2 regions of the Streptomyces sp. NPDC008086 genome follow, and region 1 is predicted to be linked to the other one. Evidence: predicted binding sites of a transcription regulator. Region 1 holds the regulator's gene; the other holds the start of a gene.

Region 1 (11,041 bases):
TGCGAGGTGCCCAGCTCGCCCTGCACCTCCCAGAGCAGGTCGATCAGATCATCGTGGGTGGCGACCCGGTCGAGCAGGGGGCGGTAGCGGTCCAGTACGCCCGTCCAGTCGACGCCGCTCATGTCCGGCCGCCAGAAGTGGTCGCGCATGATGCGGCCGGTCTCGTCGAACATCTGCCGCCACTCCGCCGACGGGTCGACCGTCTGCCGTACGCGCGTCAGGTCCACGGTGATGTTCGAGTCGCTGTCGTCGTCGCCGGAGGCCCGCCGGTCGCTGGGGACGACCTTGAGCCGGCTGTCGGTCCACAGCAGGACCCGCTTGCCGTCGCCGCTGACCTCGAAGTGGTCGGCGTCGTCGGCGAGATGCTCGACCCGCCGCTGGACGAGGTCGTAGCGCTCCATCTCGGTCTTGGGCTCGGGGTCGTCGGGCGTGGCCCGGGTGGTGCCGAGCGCGCCGCGCACGGGATGCCGCAGCCACAGCACGCCGTCCTTCGCGGCCCGCAGGTTGGTGTAGCGGGCCGCCTCGACAGGGAACGGCACGATCCGGTCGGCGAGCCCTTCGAGGTCGATGCGGGTGGTCGGGGTGCCCTCGCTGTCGGGGGTCTCCTCCTTGTCCGGCGCGTCGAAGGGCCGGCCGTGCCGCTGCGGACCGAAGGGGGACGGGGTGGTCGCGGCGAGGGTGATCAGGTGGGGGCGGGAGCCGACCACGAAGGCGAGGTCGAAGACGTGCTCGTCGTAGACGGGGTCGAAGGCCCGGGTGGAGAGGAAGACCAGGTGCTTGCCGTCCTGGGTGAAGGCGGGCGCGTAGTCCTGGAAGCGCAGGGGGGTCGCCTCGGAGACGGACAGGTCGGTGGTGTTGGCGAGCTTCAGCTGGGACAGCGGGCGCGGGCCGGGGTGTGACCAGGCGAGCCAGGCCGAGTCGGGCGAGAAGACGAGACCGGACACGTCGCCGTCGGCGCTGCGGTCGACCTCGCGGACCTCGCCGGACTCCCGTTCGACGAGCAGCAGCCGTCCGTCGTGCGCGGCGACCGCGGCCCGGCTCCCGTCGGGTGCCATGGCGAGCTCCAGGACCCGGCCCAGCTGTCCGGCGCCGAGCCTGCGCGGCGTGGCACCCGGTGCGAGTCCGGTCGCCGGGGCGAACTCCAGGGCGTCGTCGCCCTCCGCGTCCGTCACCCACACCACCCACTCCTCGCCCTCCGTCCGGAAGGTGCGCGGCAGCCGGGCCCGCACGCCGGGCTCGGCGGCGAGCGCGCGGGCGGGGCCGGAGCGGTGGGTGACCCAGTGCACGGCACCCCGCACGCAGACGGCGCTGCCGCGCGCGGTGTGGTCGGGCGCGGCCTCCCCGAAGGCGCGGGCGGCGTTCAGCTGGTACGCCTGCCGGTCGGTGCGCTGTCCGCCGAGCCGGATGTCGAGCCGGCGCGGCTCGGCCCCGTCGAGGTCGTCCAGGAGCCACAGTTCACCGGCGGACGCGTACACGACGCGGGTGCCGTCGCCGGCTGCGTGCCGGGCGTAGAACCCGTCGACAGGAGTGTGCCGTCGTAGGTCCGACCCGTCCGCGAGGGACGAGTACAGCGCGCCCACCCCCTCGTGGTCGGAGAGGAAGGCGATCCGGTCACCGGCCCACACGGGGTACTCGATGTTCCCGTCCAGGTCCGCGTGCAGCCGTACGAAGTCGCCGTCGCCCGCGAGGTCGATCCACAGCTTCCCCGCCGTACCTCCCCGGTAGCGCTTCCAGCGGGCGGCCTCCAGCCCCATCGGCGCGGAGGCGAGCACGAGCTGCGGCCCGTGCACGACGTCGGCGACGGGGCCGTACGGCAGGGTGGTGGCCGGGCCGCCGTCGAGCGGGACCGTGTGCGCCCACGTGCGGCGGCTGCCCGCCTGGCCCCGGGTGCTGATGGCGAGGATCCGGCCGTCCGGGGTCCAGCCGCGCACCCGGGTCTGCCAGCTGCCCCAGTGGGTGAGGCGCCTGGCGGGGCCGCCGTCGACCGGCGCGATGTGCACCTCGGGGGCGCCGTCGCGGCTGGAGGTCCAGGCGACGGTCGTGCCGTCGGGCGAGATGCGCGGCAGGGTGACCGGCACGTTGTCGGCGCTGACCCGCCAGGCGCGGCCGCCGTCGAGCGGGGCGAGCCACACGTCGTCCTCGGCGGTGAAGGCGACCAGGTCACCGTGGAGATGCGGATACCGGAGATAGGAAGACGATCCGGGCGTCGCGGGCTGAGTCACCCGATCACCATAAGCAGGGGCGGCGTCCGGGGACAGACCTTTGGATCACTTGCCCAACTCGCGGCCGAAAGCGCTCACTTGCCCTCCGGCCAGCAGTTCGGGTGCTGCTTGCAGTAGACGGTCTTGGTGACGGTCACGGTGACGGTGGGCCCGGGCTGCTGTCCGCCGCCGGAGGGGTTGACCGGCGAGGGCGTGGCGTCGCAGTCGCCCAGCCCGTTGACGTGGAACCACTCCTTGCCGCCGATCTTGGCGACGAGGTCCCCGCGCACACAGGAACCGCTGACGGCCCGGGTGATCCGGCCGGTGACGACGATGTCCTTGCCGTCGGAGGTCTCGCCCTCGCAGTCGACCTTGACGACGGTGTTCGCACTCGCCGTCGCCGCGCCGGACTTGCCGTCGCCGTTGTCGTACGAGCCGGTGCAGTTGAGCCACTGCACGTCCGCCTTCTGCCGCTCCAGCTCCGCCGTCACGGTCTGGTCGGTGGTGAACGCCACGGTCGCGCTGCTGAGCCCACCGGGATCACAGGCGGTCATCGCTCCGACGGCGAGCACGGCCACTCCCACCGCGCCCGCCACTCGCGGGCGCCGGCCGGCACGGCCCCGAAACCTGCTGAAAGCCCCCATGAGAGGGCAGCCTGCCACTGTCCCGGCCGCCGCGGTAGAGCGCATACGGCCACTCCCCCACCGGATCAGGACCGCAACAGCAGCCACTCCTGAAGCTCCACCAGGTTGCCCTCGGGGTCCTTGAGATGGGCGACGCGCATCCGGTCCGTCATCGGGGCGGGCCCGTGCAGGACGGTCGCGCCGCGTGCGGTGACCTGCGCGCAGTAGGCGTCCAGGTCGTCGACCCGCAGCACCACCAGGGACCGGTGGCCGGTGGCCGCGGCACCGAGTTCGCCCAGCACCTCGGCCATCATCGCCCGGTCCTGCAGGGCGATACCGGCCGAGCCGGTGGCGGGGCTGAACTTCTCGTACGGCCCGTTCACCGCGCCCGACTGCGGCTTGAGGCCGAGGACGTCGGCGTAGAAGCGGTAGCAGGCCGGGAAGTCGCCGACCAGCAGTCGTACTTGGGCCAGTTCCACGGCGTAGGTACCTCCCGGGTCAGGACCAGCGGCCGGTGCGGCCGAGGAGCAGTGCCGTCGCCGCAGTTCCGGCGGTGGAGGTCCGCAGGACGGTACGGCCCAGACGGTACGCCTTCGCCCCCGCCTCCTCGAAGAGGGCCAACTCCTCGGGGCTCACGCCGCCTTCGGGTCCGACGACGAGCACGATGTCGCCCTCGGCGGGCAGTGCCGCCGTGGCCAGCGGCTCGCTGCCGTAGTCGCGGTCCTCGTGCAGTACGGCGGCGAAGTCGGCCCCGGCGAGCAGCGCCGCGACCTGCTTGCTCGTGGCCGCCTCCGCGACCTCGGGGAAACGCACCCGGCGCGACTGCTTGCCCGCCTCACGCGCGGTGGCCCGCCATTTGCCGAGGGCCTTCGCGCCCCGTTCACCCTTCCACTGCGTGATGCACCGGGCGGCCGCCCACGGCACGATCGCGTCGACGCCGGTCTCGGTCATGGTCTCGACGGCCAGTTCCCCGCGGTCGCCCTTGGGCAGGGCCTGGACGACGGTGATTCGGGGCTGGGCTGGCGGCTCGTGCGCGACGGCCCCCAGCTCCACCACCAGCCGGTCCTTGCCCTCGGCCGCCTTGACGACGCCCTCGGCCCAGCGTCCGAGCCCGTCGGTGAGGACGACGTCCTCGCCGGCCCGCAGCCGCTTCACCGAGACGGCGTGCCGCCCCTCCGGCCCGTCGAGGACGTACTCGCCGCCCGAGGGGGCGACACCACGCTCCAGGGAATCGACGACGAACACCGGTGCGGTCATCGGCCGGCACCGCCCCGCGGGAAGGCTGACAACGCTGTCGACGCCGCGGCCAGTTCGGCGGCCAGGACCTCGACCAGTTGCCCGGCGGGCAGGTCACGGGCCATGCGGTGCCCCTGTCCCGCCCACAGGGCCATGCCCTGCGGGTCGCCGGAGGAGGCGGCCTTCTTGCGCAGGGGTGAGGTGAGGTGGTGGATCTCGGGGTAGGCGGCGGGGGCGTACGGGCCGTGCTCGCGCATGAAGCGGTTGACCAGGCCACGGGCGGGGCGGCCGGAGAACGCGCGCGTCAGCTCGGTCCGGACGAACAGCGGGTTGGTCAGCGCCTGCTTGTGCACGGCGTTGGCGCCGGACTCCTGGGTGGCGAGGAAGGCGGTGCCGAGCTGGGCGGCGCTCGCCCCGGCCGCGAGCGCGGCGGCGATCTGGCTGCCCCGCATGATGCCGCCGGCGGCGACGAGGGGCAGGCTCACGGTCTCGCGGACCTGGGCGACGAGGGAGAGCAGCCCGATGCCGGTACCGTCGGTCTCCGGGTTGTCGCGATGCGTCCCCTGATGCCCGCCCGCCTCGACGCCCTGCACGATCACGGCGTCCGCACCGGCCCGCTGCACGGCGAGGGCCTCGTCCGGGGTGGTGGCGGTGACGAGGGTGAACGTCCCGGCGCGCCGCAGGGACTCCAGGACCTCGCCGCTGGGCACGCCGAAGTGGAAGGAGACGACCGGCACCGGGTTGTCGAGCAGCACCGCCAGCTTGGCGTCGTACCCGTCGTCCCGCCCGCTGTCCGGATCGCCCAGCTCGGTCTCGTACCAGGCGGCCTCACCGGCGAGCTGATGGGCGTAGACGTCCACCGCCGCCGCGTCCGCGTACTCGGGCTGCGGCATGAACAGGTTGACCCCGAACGGCCGCCCGGTCAGCCCCCTGAGCTGCTTGATCTCCTGGTACATCCCGTCGGCGGTCTTGTACCCGGCGGCGAGGAACCCCAGCCCACCGGCCTCGGCCACGGCGGCGGCGAGCTGCGGCACGGAGACGCCGCCTGCCATGGGGGCCTGCACGATCGGATGAGGGAAGAGATCGGTCAGCGCGGAGGACATGACGGCATGTTGTCACGTCCTCCGAACAAGTCCGAATCGGCCCTTCCCCTTGGCATAGGCCAACATTTTCCCAAGGGGATCAGCACCCGTCGAAGCAGGGCTCAGCGCCCGTTGAACGCGTCCTTCAGCCGCGAGAACAACCCTTGCTGCCCCGGCTGACTGTGCCTGCCCGGGGGACGACCCCCGGACCCCCAGCAGCTCACATCAGCGCCCGTTGAACGCATCCTTCAACCGCGAGAACAACCCCTGCTGCCCCGGCTGGAACTGCCCCTGCGGACGCTCCTCGCCGCGCAGCTTGGCCAGCTCGCGCAGCAACCGCTCCTGCTCGGGATCCAGCTTGGTCGGCGTCTGCACCTCGACGTGCACGATGAGGTCGCCGCGCCCGCCGCCGCGCAGATGGGTCACGCCCCGCCCGTGCAGCGGGATCGACTGACCGGACTGCGTGCCGGGCCGGATGTCGACCTCTTCCATGCCGTCCAGCGTCTCCAGCGGCACCTTCGTGCCGAGGGCCGCCGCCGTCATCGGGATCGTCACCGTGCAGTGCAGATCGTCGCCGCGCCGCTGGAACATCGAGTGCGGCAGCTCGTGGATCTCGACGTACAGGTCACCGGCGGGACCACCGCCCGGCCCGACCTCGCCCTCACCGGCGAGCTGGATCCGTGTGCCGTTGTCGACACCGGCCGGGATCTTGACGGTCAGGGTCCGGCGGGACCGTACCCGCCCGTCGCCCGCGCACTCGGGGCACGGCGTCGGGACCACGGTGCCGAAGCCCTGGCACTGCGGACACGGCCGGGACGTCATGACCTGGCCCAGGAAGGACCGCGTCACCTGCGACACCTCACCGCGGCCGCGGCACATGTCGCACGTCTGGGCGGAGGTACCGGGAGCGGCCCCCTCGCCGTTGCAGGTGTTGCAGACGACGGCCGTGTCGACCTGGATGTCCTTCGTCGTGCCGAAGGCCGCCTCGTCGAGCTCGATCTCCAGCCGGATCATGGCGTCCTGGCCCCGGCGCGTACGCGAGCGCGGACCGCGCTGCGACGCCGTGCCGAAGAACGCGTCCATGATGTCCGAGAAGTTCCCGAAGCCGCCGGCGCCGAAGCCGCCGGCTCCGCCGCCGCCCGCCTGGGACAGCGGGTCGCCGCCGAGGTCGTAGACCTGCTTCTTCTGCGGGTCCGACAGCACCTCGTAAGCGGCGTTGATCTCCTTGAACCGCTCCTGGGTCTTCGGATCCGGATTGACGTCCGGGTGCAGCTCGCGCGCGAGCCGCCGGAAGGCCTTCTTGATCTCTTCCTGCGACGCGTCGCGACGCACGCCGAGAACGGCGTAGTAGTCCGTGGCCACTTACGACTCCGCCAGGATCTGTCCGACGTACCGTGCCACTGCGCGTACCGCTCCCATCGTTCCCGGGTAATCCATGCGGGTCGGTCCGACCACGCCGAGCTTGGCGACTGCCTCGCCGCCCGAACCGTAGCCCACCGACACGACGGACGTGGAGTTGAGTCCCTCGTAGGCGTTCTCGTGCCCGATGCGCACGGTCATGCCCGAATCCCCGGCCTCGCCAAGGAGTTTGAGGAGCACGACCTGCTCCTCCAAGGCTTCCAGAACGGGCCGGATGGTGAGGGGGAAGTCATGTCCGAAGCGGGTGAGATTGGCGGTTCCGCCGATCATCAGCCGCTCCTCGTTCTCCTCGACGAGTGTCTCCAGCAGGGTGGAGAGCACGGCCGAGACGGTGCCGCGGTCCTCCAGGTCGAAGGCCTCGGGGAGGTCCTCGACGAGGGTCGGCACATCGCTGAAGCGCCGTCCCGCGACCCGGCTGTTGAGCCGCGCGCGCAGATCCGCGAGCGACCCTTCGCCGAAGGGGGCCGGGCAGTCGACCATCCGCTGCTCGACCCGTCCGGTGTCCGTGATCAGGACGAGCATCACGCGCGCGGGTGCGAGGGACAGCAGCTCGACATGGCGGACGGTGGACCGGGTCAGCGACGGGTACTGCACGACGGCGACCTGCCGGGTGAGCTGCGCGAGCAGCCGTACGGTGCGGGCCACGACGTCGTCGAGGTCCACGGCGCCGTCGAGGAAGTTCTGGATGGCGCGCCGCTCCGGCGGGGTCATCGGTTTGACGCCGGCGAGCTTGTCGACGAACAGCCGGTAGCCCTTGTCGGTGGGGATACGCCCCGCACTGGTGTGCGGCTGGGCGATGAAGCCCTCGTCCTCCAGGGCCGCCATGTCGTTGCGGACGGTCGCCGGGGAGACACCGAGGTTGTGCCGCTCGGTCAGGGCCTTCGAGCCGACCGGCTCCTCGGTCCCGACGTAGTCCTGGACGATGGCACGCAACACCTGAAGCCTGCGTTCACTCAGCAATCGCGCACACCTCCAGAAGTCGTTCCCTCGGCGCCTCGCCTGGCACTCTGCGCTGGTGAGTGCCAACCGTCCCCGGCCAGTGTACGGCGGTGGGGTACGCCCCGGGCAAGGCCGGTCACGCACCACCGTGCCCGACGGTGGTGTCGTTTAGCGTCGCGGTATGACGGTGACTTGGGAAGAGCTGGGGTGGGAACGGCTGGCGGCCGGGGTCGGCAGGTGCCGGCTGCCGGGCTGGGACTGCACGGCGGGGCTGGTCGTCGGGGACGGTGGCGCGCTGCTCGTCGACGCCGGGTCGAGCCTCGGGGAGGGCGCGCGACTGCGGACGCAGGCGCAGTGGCTCGCCGGTCACCGTGTGACTCATCTCGCGCTGACGCATCCGCACTTCGATCACGTCTTCGGGGCGGCGGCGTTCGCGGGGGCCGAGGTGTACGGGGCGGTGGGCATGGACACCGTGTTCGCGCACGAGCGGGCGGAGCTGCGCGCGGACGCCCTGCGCAACGGCCTGGACCAGGACGCGGCGGACGAGGCGGTCGACGCGCTGGTCCACCCGCGCCACCAGGTCAGCGGCGAGTGGACGCTCGACCTGGACGGCGGCCGGCAGGTCCTCCTGGCGAACGTGGGCCCGGCCCACACGGCCCACGATCTGGTCGTGCTCGTGCCGGCCGGGGTCTTGGGGGACCGGGAGGTGGTCTTCTGCGGCGACCTGGTGGAGGAGTCCGGTGAACCGCAGGCCGGCCCCGACGCCGTACCGTCGCACTGGCCGGCGGCCCTGGACCGCCTCCTGGAACTGGGCGGCGAGGACGCGCTGTACGTGCCCGGTCACGGTGCGGTGGTGGACGCGGGGTTCGTGCGAGGCCAGCGCGACGCGTTGGCCGCCCGCTTCGGCGTGTCGGGCTGAACGGCGGGACGCGCGGGCCGGGCTTCTCCTATCGTCATCCGAATGCGCCAGTACTCCCCCGACCTGACCCCGCCCTGGAAGAAGCCCAAGCCGGCCCCCGAGGTCCCGGCGGACCCGGGTCTGGTGGTGGAGGAGCCGGGCACGGGCTTCTGCGGCGCGGTGATCCGCTGCGAGGCGGGCACGGTGACGCTGGAGGACCGCTTCGGCAAGCACCGGGTGTTCCCGCTGGAGCCGCGTGGGTTCCTGCTGGAGGGCAAGGTGGTGACGCTCGTACGGCCCGCGGGGGCCGCGCCGGTACGCCCCACTCGTACGGCCTCCGGTTCCGTCGCCGTCCCCGGCGCGCGCGCACGCGTGGCCCGCGCCGGCCGTATCTACGTCGAGGGCCGCCACGACGCCGAGTTGGTCGAGAAGGTCTGGGGCGACGACCTGCGCATCGAGGGCGTGGTCGTGGAGTACCTGGAGGGCGTCGACGACCTGCCGGCGATCGTGGCCGAATTCGCCCCCGGCCCGGACGCCCGGCTGGGTGTCCTGGTGGACCACCTCGTGCCCGGCACGAAGGAGTGGCGGATCGCCGAGTCGGTGACCAGCGAGCACGCCCTGGTCGTGGGCCACCCGTACATCGACATCTGGGAGGCGGTGAAGCCGTCGTCCCTGGGGATCGCCGGGTGGCCGAAGGTCCCGCACGGGCAGGACTGGAAGACCGGGGTGTGCCGGGCGCTGGGGTGGCCGCCGGAGAACACGGGGGCGGTGTGGCAGGCGATTCTGAAGCGGGTGGGGTCCTACAAGGACCTGGAGCCGGAGTTGCTGGGGAGGGTGGAGGAGTTGATCGACTTTGTCACGGGTAGCGGTGGGGCCTGACGCTGGAGAACGTTCCGAACTCGGTGGTGTCGAGTTCGAGCCCGAGTTCCTCCAACGGCAGGGGCGCCCCGAACTTGGTGACCTGCTGCCGCTGGTAATCGGCGTTGTCTCCCCTCCCGACAGGCCTCGTCAGCAGGACGCACTGCGCCATGACCGGATCCACAATGAGGTAGACGGGCACCTTGCCGGCAGCGTAGATGGACCGCTTGATCTCGTAATCCCGTTGGACGCTGGTCTTGGAGACCACCTCGACAACCATCGTGATCAGCGAGGACGGCAGCAGGCGGCCCGAAGCGGGCCTGGCTTCGCGCTCAAGAACCACCAAGTCCGGCACTGGCTCACTGGCCTCATCGAGAATGTCGACGTCCTGGGTCTGTAGGCGAGACCACCGCTTACGTGGGATCTGGTCCAGCACATCTTCCACGATCATGTTGTGCACAAGATCAGGGCTGGCCATCATCACGATTTCCCCCCGGAGAAGCTCGACCTTGACGCCCTCGGGAGGGTCAAGCTCCTCGAAGTACTTGGTCATCCCACGCTCGTCCACAGCGGTCATCTCCGTGGCCCTCCACATCCGCCGCGTCCTTTTAGCGGCAGCCTACGGATCAGGTTAGGGACCGAACCGACGTTCCGCACCGATTCACACGTCCGAGTGATCAGTCCACCAAATCCCTGACCACCGCATCCGCCAGCAACCGCCCCCGCAACGTCAGCACCGCACGCCCCTCCGCATACGGCCCCTCCTGAAGCAGCCCCTCCCCCAGCGCCCGCCGCGACGCCGCGAGCCCCTCCTCCCGCAGCAACCCCAGCGGCGCCCCCTCCCGCAACCGCAGCTCCAGCAGGATCCGCTCCACCCGCCGGTCCTCCTCCGACAGCAGCTCCCGGCCCGCCCCCGGCGACTTCCCCGCCGCCAGCGCCCCCGCATACGCCCCCGGATGCTTCACGTTCCACCACCGCACCCCGCCCACGTGCGAGTGTGCTCCCGGCCCCGCGCCCCACCAGTCGGCGCCCCGCCAGTACAGCTCGTTGTGCAGGCAGCGGGCGGACTCGGAGGTCGCCCAGTTGGAGACCTCGTACCAGTCGAAGCCGGCCGCGGTGAAGGTCTCCTCGGCGATCAGATAGCGGTCCGCGTGGACGTCGTCGTCCGTCATCGGGACCTCGCCGCGACGGATCCGGCGGGCCAGCTGGGTGCCCTCCTCGACGATCAGGGCGTACGCCGACACGTGGTCCGGCCCGGCGCCGATGGCCGCGTCCAGCGAGGCCCGCCAGTCGTCGTCCGACTCGCCGGGGGTGCCGTAGATCAGGTCCAGGTTGACGTGCTCGAAGCCCGCCGCGCGGGCCTCGGCGACGCAGGCCTCGGGGCGGCCGGGGGTGTGGGTGCGGTCCAGGACCTTCAGTACGTGCTGTTTCGCGCTCTGCATGCCGAAGGAGATCCGGTTGAAGCCGCCCTCGCGGAGGGTGGCCAGATAGGCCGGGTCGACCGACTCCGGGTTGGCCTCCGTGGTGATCTCCGCGTCCGGCGCCAGTCCGAACTCGTCGCGGATCGCCCCCAGCATCCGTACGAGATCACCGGCGGCCAGCAGGGTCGGCGTACCGCCGCCGACGAAGACCGTGCGGACCTCGCGCGGGTCGTCGCCGAGGGCCTTGCGGGCCAGGCGGATCTCGTCGATCAGAGTGTCCGCGTAGTTGTCGCGGGAGGCCAGCACGCCGCCCGTGCCGCGCAGCTCGGTCGCGGTGTAGGTGTTGAAGTCGCAGTAGCCGCAG
Region 2 (11,041 bases), on a different contig from region 1:
ACCCCGGCGCCTGGCTCATGGCCGCGGCCAGGCACCGCGCCGTCGACCTGATCCGCCGGCGCGAGAACTACGCCCGCAAGCTCGCGGAGATCGGCCGCGACCTGGAGACGACGGCACCGCCCGAGGAGCCGTCCGACCCCGAGGACATCGACGACGACCTGCTCCGCCTGGTCTTCACCGCCTGCCACCCGGTGCTGTCGCCGGAGGCCCGCATCGCCCTCACGCTGCGTCTCCTCGGCGGCCTGACCACCCCGGAGATCGCCCGGGCCTTCCTGGTCCCGGAGCCGACCGTGGCCCAGCGCATCGTCCGCGCCAAGCGCACCCTGGCGACCAGGAACGTCGCCTTCGAGGTCCCGTACGGCCCCGACCGCGAGGCCCGCCTCGGCTCCGTCCTCGACGTCATCTACCTGATCTTCAACGAGGGCTACGCCGCCACGGCGGGCGACGACTGGCTGCGCCCGGCGCTGTGCGAGGACGCGCTGCGCCTGGCCCGCGTGCTCTGCGGTCTCATGCCGAAGGAGCCGGAGGTGCACGCCCTGACCGCCCTCCTGGAGTTCCAGGCGTCCCGCGCCGCCGCCCGCACCGGCCCCTCCGGCGAGCCAGTCCTGCTCAGGGACCAGAACCGCCGCCGCTGGAACCGCATGCTCATCGCCCGGGGCATCACGGCCCTCTCCCGCGCGGACGCCACGGCCACCGGCGCCCCCGGCCCGTACGCCCTCCAGGCCGCCATCGCCGCCTGCCACGCGCACGCGTACACCTACGAGGACACCGACTGGAAGACCATCGCCACCCTCTACGGCCTGCTGTCCGCGCGTTCCCCTTCGCCCGTCGTCGAGTTGAACCGCGCGGTCGCCGTGTCGATGACGGACGGCCCGGAACCAGCCCTGCGGATCATCGACACGATCGCCGCCGCACCGGCCCTGCGGGAGTACCACCTGCTGCCGAGCGTGCGCGGCGACCTGCTCCTGCGGCTCGGCCGCACGGCGGAGGCGCGGGCGGAGTTCGAGCGAGCGGCGACGCTCACCCGCAACGAGCGGGAGCGGGAGATGCTGCTGAAACGGGCGGCGACCGCCGGGCCGTGAGCAGGGGGCGTGGTGAGAGCCCGGGCGCAGCATCTGCGGGCGCCTGTTACAGCGCCCTCGCCGCCCGGCACAGCACCCTGCGGCGCCCGGCGAGTATCTGCGGAGTCCGGCAGATGACCTGCGGAGCCTGGCAGATGACCTGCGGAGCCTGGCAGAGGACCTGCCGGCGCGGCGCTCGGCACAGCACCTGCGGAGTCCGGCAGAGCATCTGCGGAGCCTGGCACAGGACCTGCGGCGCCCGGCAGAGCATCTGCGGCGCCCGGCACAGCACCTGCGGCGCCCGGCACAGCACCTGCGGCGCCCGGCACAGCACCTGCGGCGCTCGGCACAGCACCTGTGGAGCCTGCCAGAGGACCCGCGCCGCCCCGCACGCCCCCGCGCCGCCCCGCTACACCGGCCGCCCGACCAGCATCGTCGGTGCCCCCGCCACCCGCGTCAGGAACACCGTCGCCGAACGTGGCCCCTGCGGCTTGACCTTCCGGCGTAGTTCCTCCGGCTCGACGGCCGACCCCCGCTTCTTCACGGTCAGGATCCCGACCTCGCGCTCCCGCAGCAGGGCCTTCAACTTCTTGACGTTGAAGGGGAGTTGGTCGGTGATCTCGTACGCGGTGGCGTACGGCGTGACGTGCGGTTCGTCGGCGGTGACGTAGGCGATGGTCGGGTCGATCAGCCCGCCGTCCAGGTCCTCGGCCACCTCGGCGACCAGATGGGCGCGGATGACGGCGCCGTCGGGCTCGTACAGGTATCGCCCGACGGGCCGGACCTCCGGGTCGGGGAGCATGGTGGCGGGGGTGACGTAGATTCCGGCCTGGGCGGGCAGCAGTGTCGCCCGCCGTGCCCCCGGGGTCACGTTCGGGCCGAACCACAGCATGGCCTCCTTCACGTCCCCGCCGTCCGAGACCCACTCCGCCGTCGCCTCCGCGGGGATCGCCTCGTGCGGAATTCCGGGCGCGATCTTCAGCACGCCGAGCGGCGCGGTGCGGGCGGCGGACACCGCCCAGGAGAGCGGTGGGGAGTAGGCCTCCGGGTCGAAGATCCGGCCGCGCCTGGAGGAACGCCGGGCCGGGTCGACGAACACGGCCTCGTACCCGGCCGTGTCGACCTCCGTCACATCCGCCTCGCGCACCTCGATCAGGTCGGCGAGCCCGAGCGCGTCGGCGTTGGCGCGGGCCACCGCACAGGTCAGCGGATCCCGGTCCACGGCCAGTACCCGGATCCCGGCGCGGGCCAGGGCGATCGCGTCACCGCCGATCCCGCAGCACAGGTCGGCGACGGACCGCACCCCGAGCGCCTGGAAGCACTCGGCACGATGGGTCGCCACGCTCGCCCGCGTCGACTGCTCGACCCCGTTCGGAGTGAAGAACATCCGCCCCGCGTCCGCCGCCCCGAACTTCGCCACCGCCCGCTGCCGCAGCCGCGCCTGCCCGAGCGCCGCCGACACCAGTTCGGCGGGGTGCTCGCGGCGCAGCCGGGTGGCGACGGCGAGTTCGTCGGCGGGATCGGTGTCGCGTACGGCGTCGAGGAGGGCGCGGCCCTCGGAGGTGAGGAGCGCGGAGAAGGAGGCGAGGTCGTTCACCGGGCCATTGTCGGCCAGTCGGTGGATGGTCCGCGGCCGGCGGCGGTGTCGGCCGGGGCTCGGGGTGAGTGCCTGCGAAGATCCGGCACCATGCGACTAGTAGTACAAAATGACAAAAGTCACCGCAATGGGGCAGCAGTGAGGCGCCACCGCCGCGGGAGACCCAGACGCCCCGGACGGGCCGGGCATGCCGGGTTCCGCGGCGGAGTGGCCGCACTGGCCGCGGCGGCCATCGCCTCGGCCTGCGCCCCCGCCGGCGCCCCGGGAGGCCCGGGCGGCACCGGAACGGCACGCCCCACGACCGCCCCCACCACCAGCCGACAGCCCCTGAAGGCGCCACCCCCGGCCACCACCGGGACGCCGTCCACCCAGACCCGGCCCACCCACACCCCACCCACCCAGAAGTACCGTTCGGGAAAGTCCGCCCTGGCCGCCCGGGCCGCCGCGGCGAGACGCTGGGGCCTGGCGAGAATCCCCCTCACACCCCCGCCCCCACCCCTCATCAAGCCGAAGGTCACCACCCGCGAGGGCTTCGAGGTCGACGGCCACGAGGAACTGGGCCTCCCGCCGGTCTTCACCACCGTCCCCACCAAGCAGCGGGTCGTCTTCCTCACGATCGACGACGGCGCCGAGAAGGACCCGGCGTTCCTGCGGATGATGAACGACCTGCAGGTGCCGTACACCGCCTTCCTCAGCGACTACCTGATCAAGGACGACTACGGCTACTTCAAGCGCATGCAGCGCGACGGCGTGGCCCTGAACAACCACACCCTCCACCACCCCTACCTCCCCGCCCTCTCCTACCGCCGCCAGCAGTACGAGATCTGCGCGATGCAGGACGTGATCGAGGAGCGCTACGGCAAGCGCCCGCTGCTGTTCCGCCCGCCCTTCGGGAACTACGACCGGGACAGCCTGCGCGCCGCGAAGTCGTGCGGTGTCAAGTACGTCCCGCTGTGGAACGAGGAGGTCTTCGTCGACCACTGGGAGTACCGCGAGTGGGACCAGAGGATCCGACCGGGTGACATCGTCCTCACGCACTTCCGGGGCAGGGACGACTGGAAGGGCACAATGCCGGACATGATCCGCCGGTTCCTGAACAAGGTCACGGCCGAGGGGTACGCGGTGGCCCGGCTGGAGGACTACCTGTGAGGCCGACGCCTGGGCCGCGCGTGCTGGCAGCCGTGGTCCTGGCGTCCACCCTGCTCGCCGGCTGCGCCCGGCCGGCGACGACGGCGGCTCCCGGGGCGGGGCCGTCCGGCGAGGGGTCGTACAGCGCCCGCTCGGCGAAGGGCCCGACCCACACCGCACAGCCCTACCGCCGCTGGGGCCTGACCGCCCCGCTCCCCGCACCGCCCTCGCCGCCCGTCCGAAGACCGCGGCTCCCCGCCCCCGACCCGCTGCCCGTCGTGCGCCGCGTCCCGACCCGCGACAAGGTCGTCTTCCTCACCTACGACGACGGCGCCGAGAAGGACTCCCGCTTCGTCGACATGGTGCGTGAACTACGGCTGCCCGTCAGCATGTTCCTCACCGACAGCGTGGTCGGCCCGGGCTACGGCCACTTCGCGCGCCTGCGCTCGGTGGGCGCGTCCATCCAGAACCACACCCTCGACCACGCCGCCCTGCGCGGCCTGCCGTACGCCGGCCAGCGCGCCGAGATCTGCGGCCAGCAGAACAAACTCCGCGCCCGCTTCGGCATCCGCCCCCGCCTCTTCCGCCCGCCCTACGGCACGTACGACACCACCACCCTCCGCGCGGCAAAGGACTGCGGCATCACGGCCCTCACCCTCTGGCGAGCGGCCATGGAAGCCGACGGCGAGCTCACCTACGCCCACGCCCCCACCCACCTCCGCCCCGGCGACATCGTCTCCGTCCCCTCAGGCGAACCGACGGGCCTCTCCCTGAGAGACCGCACGACGAGGCTGCTGCGCGAGATCCAACGCAGGGGCCTGACGGTAGGCCGCTTGGAGGACTACATCTGACGGAATTCTCCGGCAGGACTTTCGGGCACCGGCCCTGTCCCGTTCAGCCCGTCCGGCGTTTGAGGACGAGGCCGTTCAGGCCGATAAGGGGGGTCTGGGGGCGCAGCCCCCGGGGCGGTCTCGGCAACGCCAGTCACCCGAATTGCGGCTCAGCCAGCGCAGCGAATTAGCAGTCCGCTTGACCGAGTGCTAACCGCCGCCATAGTCTCGGCTCTGGCACTCGGCAGATGAGAGTGCCAACTACGCGACGGGCAGGTCCGGCACCCGCGACGACGGATCCACCTGGTCGCCACCTCAGACAGTTAACCCCGTGAGATCTCCGAAGGGGGAGGTCGGATCGTGACGACCACCAGCTCCAAGGTTGCCATCAAGCCGCTCGAGGACCGCATCGTGGTCCAGCCGCTCGACGCCGAGCAGACCACCGCCTCTGGCCTGGTCATCCCGGACACCGCGAAGGAGAAGCCCCAGGAGGGCGTCATCCTCGCCGTGGGCCCGGGCCGCTTCGAGAACGGCGAGCGCCTGCCGCTCGACGTGAAGGTCGGCGACATCGTGCTGTACAGCAAGTACGGCGGCACCGAGGTGAAGTACAACGGCGAGGAGTACCTCGTCCTCTCGTCCCGCGACGTGCTCGCGGTCATCGAGAAGTAAGTCACCTCAAGCACATTTGCTTGTGAGCTGCGCCCCGGGCCCCCGCCACCTTGTGAAGCCGGGCGTCTGGGGCGCAGTTCGTTTCACCCACGTTTTCCGAGAGGGCTGAACCGCTCCCATGGCGAAGATCCTGAAGTTCGACGAGGACGCCCGTCGCGCCCTCGAGCGCGGCGTCAACAAGCTGGCCGACACGGTCAAGGTGACGATCGGCCCCAAGGGCCGCAACGTCGTCATCGACAAGAAGTTCGGCGCGCCCACCATCACCAACGACGGCGTCACCATCGCCCGCGAGGTCGAGGTCGAGGACCCGTACGAGAACCTCGGCGCCCAGCTGGTGAAGGAGGTGGCGACCAAGACCAACGACATCGCGGGTGACGGTACGACCACCGCCACCGTGCTCGCCCAGGCGCTCGTCCGCGAGGGCCTGAAGAACGTCGCCGCCGGCGCCTCCCCGGCCGCCCTGAAGAAGGGCATCGACGCCGCCGTCGCCGCGGTCTCCGAGGAGCTCCTCGCGACGGCCCGCCCGATCGACGAGAAGTCCGACATCGCCGCCGTCGCCGGTCTGTCCGCCCAGGACCAGCAGGTCGGCGAGCTCATCGCCGAGGCGATGGACAAGGTCGGCAAGGACGGTGTCATCACCGTCGAGGAGTCCAACACCTTCGGCCTGGAGCTGGACTTCACCGAGGGCATGGCCTTCGACAAGGGCTACCTGTCGCCGTACTTCGTGACGGACCAGGAGCGCATGGAGGCCGTCCTGGAGGACCCCTACATCCTCATCAACCAGGGCAAGATCTCCTCCATCCAGGACCTGCTGCCGCTGCTGGAGAAGGTCATCCAGGCCGGTGCCTCCAAGCCGCTGCTGATCATCGCCGAGGACGTCGAGGGCGAGGCCCTGTCGACCCTGGTCGTCAACAAGATCCGCGGCACCTTCAACGCGGTCGCCGTCAAGGCCCCCGGCTTCGGTGACCGCCGCAAGGCGATGCTCCAGGACATGGCGACGCTGACCGGCGCCGAGGTCATCTCCGAGGAGGTCGGCCTCAAGCTCGACCAGGTCGGCCTCGAGGTGCTGGGCTCCGCCCGCCGCATCACGGTCACCAAGGACGACACCACGATCGTCGACGGCGCCGGCAAGTCCGACGCCGTCCAGGGCCGTGTCGCCCAGATCAAGGCCGAGATCGAGAACACCGACTCCGACTGGGACCGCGAGAAGCTCCAGGAGCGCCTCGCGAAGCTGGCCGGCGGCGTGTGCGTGATCAAGGTCGGCGCCGCCACCGAGGTGGAGCTGAAGGAGAAGAAGCACCGTCTGGAGGACGCCATCTCCGCGACCCGCGCCGCGGTCGAGGAGGGCATCGTCTCCGGTGGTGGCTCCGCGCTCGTCCACGCCGTCAAGGTCCTCGAGGGCAACCTCGACAAGACCGGCGACGAGGCCACCGGTGTCGCGGTCGTCCGCAAGGCCGCCGTCGAGCCGCTGCGCTGGATCGCCGAGAACGCCGGCCTGGAGGGCTACGTCATCACCTCCAAGGTCGCCGAGCTCGACAAGGGCCAGGGCTTCAACGCCGCCACCGGCGAGTACGGCGACCTGGTCAAGGCCGGCGTCATCGACCCGGTCAAGGTCACCCGCTCCGCCCTGGAGAACGCCGCCTCCATCGCCTCCCTCCTGCTGACGACCGAGACCCTGGTCGTCGAGAAGAAGGAAGAGGAAGAGCCGGCCGCCGCCGGTGGCCACGGCCACGGGCACGCCCACTGAGCCCAGCGTTCGAAGAAGGCCCCGCTCCTGCGCGTGTGCGCGGGACCGGGGCCTTCCCCTTCGCGGGCTTCACTGACCGAGTACCCCCAGTTGCTCCAGCAGTCCCGCCCGGTCGTAGAGCCAGTGGCTCTCGCAGATCCTGCCCTCCCGGAACCGCTGCCAGGTCATGCCCCGCATGCTCACGTCCTGCCCGGTCGCCGCAATCCCCAGGAACTCGCCCTTGTGGTGGGCGACCCAGGTCCACCGGGTGCACACCTGGTCGTCCTGGGCCATCTGGTCGTCGATCCGGAAGGTGAAGTCGAAGGCGGCCCGCCATCCCTCGTACTGCTCGCGGATCCCGTCCACGCCCTGCACCGGCTGCGGGTACGACGGATCGTGGTCCACGTAGTCCCGGGTGAGGTGGTCACCGATCCGCCCCGGCTCCATCCTGCCCATGGCCTCGAAGAAGGCCCGCGCGGCCCGGACGTTCAGCTGCTCGTCGCGCACCACGTCCAGATCCGTGAACGTGGGCTCCTGGTCACAGAGCGCCACCATCTCCTGGAAGATCCGGTCCGTCTCGGGAAGGTTGGAGTTCCGCATCGCCTCCTCGTACGAGGCGAACTCCACGATCTCGATGAAGTGAGCCGGGTCGGACCGGTCCTTCCCGATGATGTCGTGCGTCGCCGTCCGCTTCCCCTTGGTCTGCTCGACCCACCTGTCCATCAGCCGGTTCATCTCGTCGAAACGGCTGGTCCTGCAGTCGATGAGCTGTACGAAGGTCATGACGCCGTCGCCTCCCGGTCCCCTGATTGCGCCGACTCCGGACTTCGGACGAACAGCACCATTCTCCCCATCGCAGGTGCACCGCGCCTGTCGGCGCTTTGACATCATGACGGGATGCGCAGGTGGGGGAGACAGCGGTCGGTGACCGCCGGACGGGATGTCGGTGTGGCCGTCACCGGTGACCACAACCACATCCTGCTGGCACCGGCCGTGCGCTCGGCGTACTGGGAGCAGGTGCGGCGGATCGCTCCGCCGGAACTGGTGGGCCGGGCAGCCGAGCTGGCCGACCTGGCAGCCTTCTGCACGGCCGACTCCGGACCGACGTACGCCTGGTGGCGAGCCGAAGCCTGGGCGGGCAAGACGGCGCTGATGTCATGGTTCGCGCTGCATCCACCGCGTGGCGTGCGCGTCGTCCCCTTCTTCGTCACGGCTCGGCTGGGCGCACAGAACGATGTGGTGGCGTACGTCGACGTCGTTCTGGAACAGCTGGCGGACCTGGTCGGCGAAGGTCTCCCCGCCCAGCTGACCGAGGCCACCCGCGAGGCGCACCTGCTGCACCTGTACGGCGTCGCCGCCCGGGTCTGCGCGGAGCGGGGCGAGCGCCTGCTCCTCCTGGTCGACGGCCTGGACGAGGACCGCGGTGTCACCACGGGTCCGGATGCCCACAGCATCGCGAGCCTCCTGCCCGCCCGGCCGGAGGCGGGTATGCGCGTCCTGGTCTCGGGCCGCCTGAACCCGCCGCTCCCGGGAGACGTTCCAGGTGATCATCCGTTGTGCGACCCTGTGATCGCGCGGACACTGACGGCCTCGTCGTACGCCCAGGCGATCCGCGCCGAGGCGGAACGCGAGCTGAAGCACCTGATCGCGGCCGGTGGCCTGGAGTACGACCTGCTGGCGCTGGTGACGGCGGCCGGCGGCGGTCTCGCGGCGGAGGACCTGGCCGAGCTGACCGGAGCGGTGCCGTACCGGGTGCGGGATGTGTTGCGTACGCGGGCGGGGCGGACGTTCGGAGTACGGGTGAACGTCTATCTGCTGGGCCATGAGGAACTGCAGGCCCAGGCCCAGGAGATGCTCGGCGCCGCCGAACTCGGCCGGTACCGGGGGAAGTTGCACGACTGGGCGGAGACGTGGCGGGAGCGGGGCTGGCCGCAGGGAACGCCGGAGTATCTGCTGCGGGGCTACTTCCGGATGCTGCGGGCGGGCGGTGACCTGCCCCGGATGATCCGGTGCGGCCTCGACGCCACACGCCAGGAGCGCATGCTGGTGGCCACCGGCGGTGACGCGTCCGCGGTGAACGAGATACACGCCACCGAGGAGCTGATCCTCGAAGGTGGCGCGCACATGCCGCTGGAGTCGTTGCGGCTGGCGATCCGACGGGACCGCCTCGGCGACCGGAGCGCAGGCATTCCGGACTCCCTGCCCCACGCCTGGGCCGTGGCCGGGCAACCGGGCAGAGCCCTCGCGCTGGCCCGCAGTTTCCCGGACGCTCACCGGCGGGGCATGGCCCTGGCCGGCATCGCCCATGTGCTGCTGGAGCGGGAGGACTCCCGGGACGCGGGGTTGGAGCTCGTCCTCGAGGCGGAGCAGGCCGCGCGGCAGAGCGAGAGCCGATTCCACGGCGATGTCGTGTGGTCCCAGGTGATTCTGCTTCTCGTCCGCGCCGGGCTGTACGAGAGAGCGGCGACCGTGGTGCGGGCGGCGGACCCGAGGAGCCTGGGCAGCCATCCTTACGTCACCGTCGTCCAGGCGTGCACGGCAGCCGGCAGGTGGGACCTCGCGGAGGCGTTGGCCCGGGACGCCCCCGACGGTGAGTGCCGCTCGGACCTGGCGATCGTCCTCGTGTCGGCCCGCGCCAGGGCCGGCCGGGTGCCTGAGGCCGAGGCCATGGCCCGCTCCGGCGAACCGACCGCCTGGGCCGCGGGGTTGATCGCCATTGCGTCCGCGCTACGCGCCGCGGGGAGTCATCGACGGGCCGATGCCCTTTGCGCCGAGGTGGAGGCGGCGATCGGCCGAGAGGGTGCCCAGCCCGGCGAGCTGGTGAAACTCCTCGCTCGGGCAGGTGAGTTCGACCGGGCAGAGACGATCGTGGACGCCATGCCGGACGGGGAGAAACGGGCGTGGGCCGTGGCGGAGCTGGTCGAGTCGCTCGCCGAGGCAGGAGAGCTCGACCGGGCCGAGGCGCTGCTCGGCAACCTTCGCCCCGACACACATGTTCACGCGCTTCGGAATGTGTCCTTGGCCCGAGCACGCGCCGGACGCCATGCGCAGGCCGAGGCACTGGCCCGGGCGATTCCCGGGTCCGACGCCGCGGAAGCGCTGTGTTCGGTCGTCGGCGTCATGGCCGAGGCAGGCGAGTACGCCCGGGCCGAAACCCTGGCCCGCACCCTAGACCCGGACTTGAACCGGTCATCCGCCTTCTTTGAGATCGTCAAGGCTCTGGCCCGTGCGGGAGAAGTGGACCGGGCCAGGGCACTCGGTGAAAGTTTCAGCGATCCGGTGGAGTGCGCTCGTGCGCAGGTGGAGGTGGCCACCGCCTTGGCATATCGGGGGCGGCGAACGGAGGCGGTGGAGGCCCTGCTGGACGTCGAGGGCCGGACGCGTGTGCTGAATCCGCCTACGGCCGCCCGTAAAATCGGCAGTGCCGCCAAGGCCCTCGCCGACGCGGGGCACCGACGGGCGGCCCTGAACGTGCTGGACGGGGCCGAGGCGCTGATCGCAGGTCGGCGGACCGAGGCCGGTTCCCTCGCCCGGGCCGAGAGTGTCATGGCATTGCAGGCTCTGGTCTCCGCGTTGGTGTCCACCGGACAGATGGAGAAAGCCGAAGCCATCGCGAAAAGTGTTCCCGCTGATGACGCCTCCGACAATTTTGACCGGAAGGACCTCCTTTCCCGGGTGGTCCAAGGCTGCGCCAGGACAGGTGAGTGGGCACGGGCCGAGGCCGTGATGAGGGCCGAGGCCGAGCTGGATTCCGGCCTTGAGGGAATCGCTCCGTCGCTTGATTCCGCCTTTGCCCGCGGGCTGGTCGAGGCAGGCCACTTCGCACAGGCCGAGGCCCACATTCGTGCGATCACCCGTCCGCGCTGGCTACGGGCATCGGAACTCGGCCGACTGGCCTGGGCGATGGCCGGTGCGAGACGTTCCGAGCAGGCGAGGCTGCTGCTCGATGAAGTGATCGTGATGGAAGACGCCCACCCGACGATGGTGGACATGCGTGTGTGGGTCGAGACCTTGGACGCGGCGGGAGACC

Evidence for each region. Region 1 encodes HrcA, which represses chaperone genes, less so after heat shock. Its sites were predicted from a motif close to TTNGCACTCNGNNNNNCNGAGTGCNAA; they were not measured.
Region 2: a site for HrcA is predicted at 4,804-4,830, ahead of groES (co-chaperone GroES). Genes of this name have one in related genera too.

What each region holds. Positions count from the first base shown of each region.
Region 1 is NZ_JBIBIA010000004.1:638,972-650,012, reverse strand. Features, by position in the region: gene ACFZBP_RS17085 (S41 family peptidase) at 1-2,222, opposite strand, end outside; gene ACFZBP_RS17080 (hypothetical protein) at 2,297-2,845, opposite strand; gene ACFZBP_RS17075 (VOC family protein) at 2,911-3,303, opposite strand; gene ACFZBP_RS17070 (16S rRNA (uracil(1498)-N(3))-methyltransferase) at 3,323-4,081, opposite strand; gene ACFZBP_RS17065 (nitronate monooxygenase) at 4,078-5,163, opposite strand; gene dnaJ (molecular chaperone DnaJ) at 5,368-6,504, opposite strand; gene hrcA (heat-inducible transcriptional repressor HrcA) at 6,505-7,521, opposite strand; gene ACFZBP_RS17050 (MBL fold metallo-hydrolase) at 7,682-8,419, shown strand; gene ACFZBP_RS17045 (DUF3097 family protein) at 8,462-9,277, shown strand; gene ACFZBP_RS17040 (Uma2 family endonuclease) at 9,255-9,833, opposite strand; gene hemW (radical SAM family heme chaperone HemW) at 9,934-11,041, opposite strand, start outside.
Region 2 is NZ_JBIBIA010000007.1:293,254-304,294, forward strand. Features, by position in the region: gene ACFZBP_RS25940 (RNA polymerase sigma factor) at 1-1,082, shown strand, start outside; gene ACFZBP_RS25945 (hypothetical protein) at 1,129-1,416, opposite strand; gene ACFZBP_RS25950 (methyltransferase domain-containing protein) at 1,471-2,658, opposite strand; gene ACFZBP_RS25955 (polysaccharide deacetylase family protein) at 2,749-3,807, shown strand; gene ACFZBP_RS25960 (polysaccharide deacetylase family protein) at 3,804-4,637, shown strand; gene groES (co-chaperone GroES) at 4,977-5,285, shown strand; gene groL (chaperonin GroEL) at 5,404-7,032, shown strand; gene ACFZBP_RS25975 (ester cyclase) at 7,102-7,794, opposite strand; gene ACFZBP_RS25980 (hypothetical protein) at 7,936-11,041, shown strand, end outside.